2 regions of the Clostridium mucosae genome follow, and region 1 is predicted to be linked to the other one. Evidence: riboswitches for the same ligand, from Rfam matches in the RefSeq annotation. Region 1 holds a riboswitch; the other holds the start of a gene.
The links. A riboswitch is a leader RNA that binds a small molecule or an ion and turns the genes downstream of it on or off. The one in region 1 is predicted to bind thiamine pyrophosphate.
Positions count from the first base shown of each region.

Region 1 (4,448 bases):
ATTAGAATATATAAAGATAAATTATGCAGTAGATCCATATGCAGTATCAGTAGGAATAAATGGAGAAAAAGGATTTTTAGTAGATATAAATAATGTAAAATCAATGCCATTTGGATGGTTATGTGACAAAAGACCACAGCTTTTAAGAAAAGAAGACTCTGTAATTTATGAAGTACATGTAAGGGATTTTACTATAAGTGATGATAGTGGAATAGATAAAAATATCAGAGGTAAATATTTGGGATTAGCTAAAGAGGGAACTTCTTATAAAGATAAGAAAAGAAAGATTACTGTAAAAACAGGAATTGATCATTTAAAAGAACTTGGAATAACACATATACATCTGTTACCTGTATTTGATTTTGGCTCAGTTGATGAAAGAAAATCAAATAAAAAAGGTAATAGAAATTGGGGATATGATCCTAAGAATTACAATGCGCCTGAAGGTAGTTATTCAAGTGATCCATATGATCCAATTTCGAGAATAATCGAGCTCAGGGAAATGATTAAAAATCTTCATAAAAACGGAATAAGGGTAGTTATGGATGTAGTTTATAATCATATGCAGGAAACAAGAAGTTTAGATAATATAGTTCCAGCATATTATTTTAGAACTAATTATAGAGGTAGATTTACAAATGGATCAGGATGTGGAAATGAAATAGCAACCGAAAGACCTATGGTTAGAAAGTTTATAATTGATTCTATAAAACATTGGTTAAAAGATTATAATATAGATGGACTAAGATTTGACCTTATGGAATTAATAGACATTGATACTATGAAGGAAGTTGTAAAAGAAAGTAAGAAAATAGATGAAAGTATATTAATTTATGGTGAGCCATGGAAAGGTGGAGAGTCATCACTTACAAATGGAACTTATAAAGGTAGTCAAAGGGGAGAAGATTTTTCCATATTTAATGATTCCTTTAGAGATTTTATAAGAGGAAATAATAACCCATCTAATGGATTTGTCAATGGAAGTCAACATGATGGAGCTACAGCATGGAGCATAATAGAAGGGTTAAAAGGATCTATAAATACATTGACATATTATCCAAGAGAAAGTATAAATTATGTAGATGCACATGATAATTATACTCTTTGGGATCAAATTGAAAAAAGTTTAACACCTGACATTAAAGAGAAAGATTATAGAAAAATTAAAGAAGAAAATATATTTGAAAATCATTTGGTGAGAAGAAATATATTAGCGCTTGCAATAATATTAACATCACAAGGAATACCATTTATACAGGGTGGAGCTGAAATATTAAGAACGAAAAATGGTGATCATAACAGTTATAAGAGTCCTGATAATATAAATGCAATATTTTGGAGAGATAAAGCAAAATATATTGAAGTATTTAACTATGTGAAGGGATTAATAGAAATTAGGAAGAATTTTAAAGCGTTTAGACTAGAAAAGAGAGAAGAGTTAAACAATATTGAAATTAGCTTTTTAAATGGTGAAGAAAAGGTTGGAGTAATTAAATGGCATTTTAAAAATTTAAACCATATAGAACAAAATATTAATGATTTAATTGTTGTATACAATGGAACATCAATAGATGACTATGATATAAATCAATATATACCAGCTTCAAAAAAAGGGGAATGGAATATAATTGCTGATTTTAATAAAGCAGGAGTAGAAATAATAAAGACAGTTAAAACATCAGAAGTGCCAAAGTTGAAATCATACTCAATTTTAGTCTTATATTCATAGTAGTTTTATACAAGTGAAATTAGAGAAAAAAATGGAATAAGAGCTAATTATAATTAGCTCTTATTCCATTTTTAATTGACCGATTATTCACTATTTAACAAAAAATATTCAATCATTACTAAGAATAAGTTTTTAATGCATAAGTATATAATTAAATAAATACAGTAAAATATAATATTTATAATGATTTATAAAATTCATATTGTGAAATTGCTACTTTTTTCAATGATTCTATCTATTGGTAGCAATGCTGTAATTATTAATACTACAATGAAATTACCTCCAACCACTAATCCATTAGCAAGTAAGGAGTAAAGCATAGGAGGCCAACCTTCTGGGGCAAACTGTCCAAAGAATAAGAAGCCTGATATAAAGTGAAATATAAATCTTATAAACATGCCTACGAAAATACCTAAGAGTTTTTTATTCTTAAAGTATCCAGCAATTCCCATAGCCATAAATGGAAGAGGATAATCGAAAAGAACTTGAATTGGATGGAGTATATAAGGACTTATAATCAAATATATAATTCCAAATAAAAATCCTGTAAGCATACCAATTTCAGGACCATACATAAAGGCGATAATTAAAATAGGAACCATACTTCCTAAGTTAATACTTCCAGCACCATTAGGCAAATCCACAATCTTTATAAGATGAAGTATTGTAGCAAGAGCTAAAGCAATACCAATTCTAGATATAATTTTAGCATCTAGATTAATTTTCTTAAATCTAATAAGTGATAATATTAATATTATTACACCAATAAGTGTAGCTAAAGAAAGTGGGTTTTTCAAGATTTCAGTAAAACCTTCTTTTAATGTGTTAATAAAAATATCCATAAAAAATACCTCCTAAAAGTTGCTAGGAGGTATACTTATAGCTTTGATATAATCATTCCTATAAAAGTACATCGTGACTTTCCTACGCTGGTATTATCCAGATCAGGTAAAGAGGGTTAATGAATTATCATTTCTCAGCCAAAAGGCACCCCTAGCACTTAAATTATTTAATTTATAAGTAAAGCTTACATAAATTTGCTATAAAAGTAAATATTTAATTGTTTTAATATTTTAGTTATATAGAAGATTTGTAAAATTTAATATAAAAATATATACATATATAACTTTATAAAATGATTAATGTTATTTATAGTAAAAATAAAGGTATTTATGAATAAATCTTTTAAAAGAATATATGTAAATAGGCTTTAAAAAAATAATTTTGTAAGAATCAACTATTTATTTAGAATAAAAAATAATGTATTATAAGAAATGGGTTTATTATAATACATTTAAACAAAAAAAATTATTATATGGGGGAAGAAGATGATAAAAACTAAAAAGATGAAGATAATAAGTATTTTACTTATAGTAACACTTATTATTTTAGGCAGTACTGGAGCTTACCTTGTAAAGGTTAGCAAAGAAAAAAACTTAAATGTGCAAATAGAAGAAGTAAATAAAGTTTTTAGTTCGTTGAAAATTTCTAATATGAATAGTGATGAAGAAGAACTTTATATGAAATTAAAAGAAAGCTTTAATAAATCTATAAGTGATAAAAATTTAATTGAAGCTAATGAGACTTTAAAAACGATGAGTGATTTAAAATCTTCTGTTGAAAAGCGAGTTAAAGAAGAAGAAGAGAAAAATGCGGAAGAAGAAAGAATAAGAGAAGAAAATGAAAGAGAATTGGCATCAAAAGATGAAACTGAAAAAAAGGAAGAAGAAGTAAAAGAAGATGCTAAAAAAGAAGATATTGTAAATAAATCCAATACATCAAATATAAGCAACGGAACCAATGTACAACAACCAGTTTCTACTAATAATGAGCCTAAAATTGCAAATACTTCTGTTGCATAAAATTCCAGAGAAATAATTTCAGTAGTAAGTACAGGTGGTAGTACAGCAGAGTTAGTATTATGGCAAAAAGATAGTAATGGAAAATGGTATGAATATGATAGTATGTTTGCAAAACTTGGAGAAAATGGAATGAAATCTGCAAATGATGTTTATGAAATGGACTTATGCACCCCAACTGGAGTATATAGTTTAACGGAAGCTTTTGGAGCTGCCCAAAACCCAGGAAGTGGAGTTCCATATCGAGTTTTAGATGGGTCAGAATATTGGGTAGATGATGTTAACTCTCCTTATTATAATACAATGCAATTTGGAGAGCCAAATGGACGATGGAATTCAGCTGAGTATTTAATAGAGCATAGTAATTCATACAAATATGCGTTAGTGATTGATTATAATAGGTATCCTGTTATAAGCGGTAAAAGTTCTGCTATATTTTTGCACGTAGATGTTGGAGTTCCTACTTGGGGATGTGTAGCAGTTGAGCAAAGTAAGATGAAGGAAATATTACAATGGATAAATCCTGGAGATAATCCTAAAATAATGTTAGCTTTAAGCTATAATGAGCTTTATAGTTATTAAAAATAAATGGTTAGAAATATAAAATTTATATTTACTAACCATTTATTTTTTTATAATTAATTCATAAGATTAAGGCTTAAGAATGTCTATTGTATCTACTGTAGTTAAGTAAAGAAAATTTTATCTATAATTTGAAGATTATATTTACAGCTTAACAACTATAAAAATAACGATAAAATGTACAAGATATATACTTTATTCCATTAAAGACATATTACCATAAAATATATAAAATGTAAATAAATATATAATGATTAATTTTGATTAACCATATCGAT
Region 1 is NZ_JANKAF010000019.1:40,059-44,506, forward strand. It holds gene pulA (type I pullulanase) at 1-1,729, shown strand, start outside; gene thiT (energy-coupled thiamine transporter ThiT) at 1,927-2,571, opposite strand; TPP riboswitch at 2,634-2,734, opposite strand; gene NSA50_RS16365 (hypothetical protein) at 3,058-3,591, shown strand; gene NSA50_RS16370 (L,D-transpeptidase family protein) at 3,694-4,170, shown strand; gene NSA50_RS16375 (protein kinase family protein) at 4,435-4,448, opposite strand, start outside.

Region 2 (4,448 bases), on a different contig from region 1:
ATTATATCGTTAGATGTTAAATAAGTTTTTAAAAAGTTGGCTCTTTGCTTCATTCCACCTGATAATTGCAATGGATATTTATATTCAAATCCCTTAAGCCCAAATTCATCTATATGTTTTTTTACTTCTTCTCTTGCGCTCTTTTTGCTATTTCCCTTAAATATAAGTGGAATACCTATATTATCTATAACCTTTTTCCAAGGTACCATCATATCCTTTTGATACATGTAGCTTAATTTTCCATTTACCTCTACTTCTCCACTATCACTATTTATTATGTTAGTTAAAATATTAAATATTGTACTTTTACCACTACCTGATGGTCCTAGAATAGATATAAGTTCTCCCTCTTTAACATCTATATTAATATCTCTTAATATTTCCATTTCATCAAAGGACTTAGATACATTTTTTAACACAATTTTATTTTGATAAGAACTCATTTGTATAAGCCTCACTTGCTTTCATTTCCTTATTGATTAATTTATTATCATATAAGAATTTTGTATAGTTATCCCACACGCTATCTTTCATTTCTCCCCAAATCTTAGTATCTTCCATATATTTATCTGCAAGATACTTTTGGCTTTCTATTGCAAGCTCTTCACTAATTTCAGGTACTTTACTTACTAATAGCTTTGCACTTTCTTCAGGATTTGCTATAGCCTCTTCATATCCCTTAGTAGTTGCCTCCATAAACTTCTTAGCTAAATCTTTTTTGTTATTAACAGTATCTTCAGTTGCTGCAATAATTGGTGTGTAATAATCTAAAGCTGGATCTAAATCTCTAGCTGGTATATAGTTTATATCAAAACCTCTTAGCTTAGCTTCTGTATTAGTCCAAGCTTCAAATGTCCACTCAAAATCTAAATTATTCTTAGTTGCAATAAAGAAATCCTCTGTTCCCGCATCTACAATTTTTAATTTACTAAAATCTGCTCCATTTTTCTCCATTACAGCCTTTAATATAGCTTGTTCTGATGGACTTCCCCATCCACCATAAACTTTATTTTCAAAATCCTTAACTGTTTCAATGCCCTTTTCTTTTGGAGACGCAAAGCCTGATGTATTATGTTGAATTATTGCTGCTATAGCTTTAACTGGAAGTGGACTATCTGATGTTCTTGCATATGTTAAATCTTCTTGATAACTTACTGCAAAATCTCCCTTACCAGCAGCTAAAAGTTGAAGTGATGATCCTTCTGATGGTTGTATTATTTCAACATCTAAGCCAAGTTCTTTATAATATCCTTTTTCCTGTGCAACATATAATCCAGTATGATTAGTATTTGGTGTCCAATCTAAAATTACAGTTACCTTTTCTAAACCTTCAGAACTCTTTACCCCTTCATCTTTTTTGCTACATCCAGTAAATATTGTTAGTGCTGTTACTGACGCTAATACTACTGATATAATTTTCTTTTTTAACATTACTATTTCACCTCTAAATTCATTGTTCTTAATTTTATTTCTTCATACTTAGTTTTTTATTATTCCATGGAGTAAATACCTTCTCCATTAAAGAAACTAAAAGGAATATTCCCATGCTTATAGCAACTATAATTACTATTGATGCAAACATCTTATCTAATGCATATGCGCTTCTTGCTCTTGTCATATATACCCCAAGACCTCTATCGCCTCCAAGCCACTCTCCAATTACAGCTCCCATAATGCTGTATGTTGCTGCAATTCTCATACCTGAAAAGAAATTTATCATTCCATAAGGTAATTTCAAATGTAAAAATACATTAAATTTTGATGCTCCCATCAATTTAAAATGATTTATTAAATCCTTATCTACACCTTCAAGTCCATCAACTATACTTATTACTATAGGGAAAAAACACACTATAACTACAACTATTATTTTAGGTAACGCTCCAAAACCAAACCAAATTATAAATAATGGTGCAAGAGCAACTGTTGGTATAGTTTGAGAAATAACAAGAACTGGATATAAAGCTCTTTTAATTAATGGAACCATATCCATAATTATTGCTAATATAATAGATAATGCTATTGCAATTAAAAATCCTACTAGACCTTCATATAGAGTTGCAAAAATATGTGGTATCATATTTTTGAAATCTTTAATTAATACTTCTATAACATCAGTTGGAGCAGGTAATATATACTTTTCTATTCCTCCAACATTAACTATAAGTTCCCATATAATTAACAAAATTAAAATAAAAACTATAGGTGCTATCTTATTTCCTATACTTCTTAATCTTTTCATCCATCGTCACGCCTTCTTTTTTATAATCTATTTTAACCATAGATACTATTCTTGATGCACCTTCTTCGGTACAAATTTCTTGAGATTTCTTTACTATCTCTAATAGTTCTTCAAACTCACCTTCCATTGTTGTTTCCATAGCCCCTACTTCATACTTAACTCCAGTAGATGCTATATATTCAATAACCTTGTCCACAACAGGATAAATTCTATCCTCACTTACTGTTGGTATAACTTGAAGACTTACATTACAAAGTGACATAGCCCTCTCCTCCTTCTTAATATATTTAAAAGTAAACAAATCCTATTTTGTCCATAGCGTAAAAAAATACAGTATCTCTGATTAGAAATACTGTTTTATAGTTCAATTTGTATATTTTTATTCAATAACAAATAATCTCCCTACGTTGGCATTATCCAAATCAGGTTCATGGGTCAAAATAGTAACAATTTTATCTCAGGCAGTTCGCTGCCCCCCCAGATTTCTATTTACTTTTTATAATTCCATTTTATTCATCTTTACTATAAATGTCAAGTTAATCAATAATCCTTATCAATTAAAGAAGCCTATTATCTAATAAATTTAAGAAATAAATTAATTATTATATACTTATTCTAATTATTACTTTTATTTGCTCCATATAGCACAATTATAAGTCCTAAAATTCCTACTATTATTTTTATAGTTGCCATTGAAATTAAAATAGCAAATAATATTACTGATATTCCAATTATCATAATATTTAAAGACGATGATTGATTTTGAATAACTTTATAAACATACATACCTAATAAAATTAAAACTGCTATCATAATTAGCATTGGTATCCCAACAAACATAAGATTCATCATTTAACTTCCCCCCTTTCCAAATCTAATGTATATCTCAACACAAGACTTTATTTATACACAGGAGTTATCAAACAATTTAATTAAATGTCTTTGCGATATCTCCTATAATTAAATTATTCTAATTAATGATTTTTGAATAATTTTTCTCTATACTCTTCAGTAATTCATTAAGATCTATCTTCTTATAATCTGCAACTTTTTTAGCTACATCTATTATTGCACTTGGATAACCATACTCTCCATTTACCCATTCTAATGCTGTTGGTCCATCAGTTTCTATAAGTATTTTATTTAATGGTATTTTATCTAAAACTTCATTAGTTTTATCTGAATAACCTATATCTACACTTATTGTAAAATAACAACCAAGCTCAATATATTTCTCTAATGTACTTATTTCCCCACTATACCAGTGTATAATAGCCTTATTATAATTATACTTTTTAAGAGTATTATAAATTTCCTCTTCTGCACCTTTCGTATGAATACTTACAAACTTATTTCTTTTAATACTTTCGTTCAATATAAAATTAAAAATCCTTCTTTGTGCTTCATAAGTGCTTGTATCCTCTACCCAAACATAATCTAGGCCTATTTCACCTATTATTTCACATTCTTCTATATATGGTATAAGCTCTTCTAAACCTCCTTTATATTCTGCTGCTTTCCATGGGTGGATACCAAAGCATGGCTTAATAAATTTGCTTTGTTTGCTATATTCTTTATTCTTAATATAGCTTTCTACATCCATACTATTAGCTAAAGTTAATATTTCATTCTTATTTATATCTTCAATTGCTTTTTCTATATTTTCTTCAAAAAAATCTAAATGTGTGTGTGCATCTATATACATAATTCCCTCCAAAAGTTCTAATATAGAATATAATTAACTCATTAATTATATTCTATATTAGTAATTTCTTAATTATATCCTTTTCCTTTTAATATTAATGATATAATTGCACTTATATCTCTATCATCTTCTATAATTAATATATTTTCTCTCATATTTCTCTCCCCAATCTACTATCTAACTAAATTATATAGTATGAATATTAACATATATTAGCAACTTATTTCCAAGTTGTAAATTTTATAATTATATTAATTCTATTATACATATAAACATGCTTACAAATAAATACATTTGCCTTATTAAATAATATAAAAAAGATGATTCTCTTAAATCTAGAATCATCTTTTTTATATTATTATTTTAAATTTTCTCCATTGCTTTCTATTACTTCCTTATACCAATAGAAACTTTTCTTTTTATAACGTTCTAAACTACCTGTACCATCATCATTACGGTCAACATAGATAAATCCATATCTTTTCTTAAGCTCAGCTGTTG
Region 2 is NZ_JANKAF010000004.1:35,415-39,862, reverse strand. It holds gene NSA50_RS06565 (ABC transporter ATP-binding protein) at 1-443, opposite strand, end outside; gene NSA50_RS06560 (ABC transporter substrate-binding protein) at 424-1,431, opposite strand; gene NSA50_RS06555 (ABC transporter permease) at 1,466-2,242, opposite strand; gene NSA50_RS06550 (thiamine-binding protein) at 2,214-2,504, opposite strand; TPP riboswitch at 2,625-2,732, opposite strand; gene NSA50_RS06545 (hypothetical protein) at 2,858-3,094, opposite strand; gene NSA50_RS06540 (TatD family hydrolase) at 3,213-3,947, opposite strand; gene ascB (6-phospho-beta-glucosidase) at 4,306-4,448, opposite strand, start outside.
Region 2: it holds a riboswitch for thiamine pyrophosphate, as region 1 does, so the genes downstream of both, NSA50_RS06550 (thiamine-binding protein) here and thiT (energy-coupled thiamine transporter ThiT) in region 1, are expected to answer to the same signal.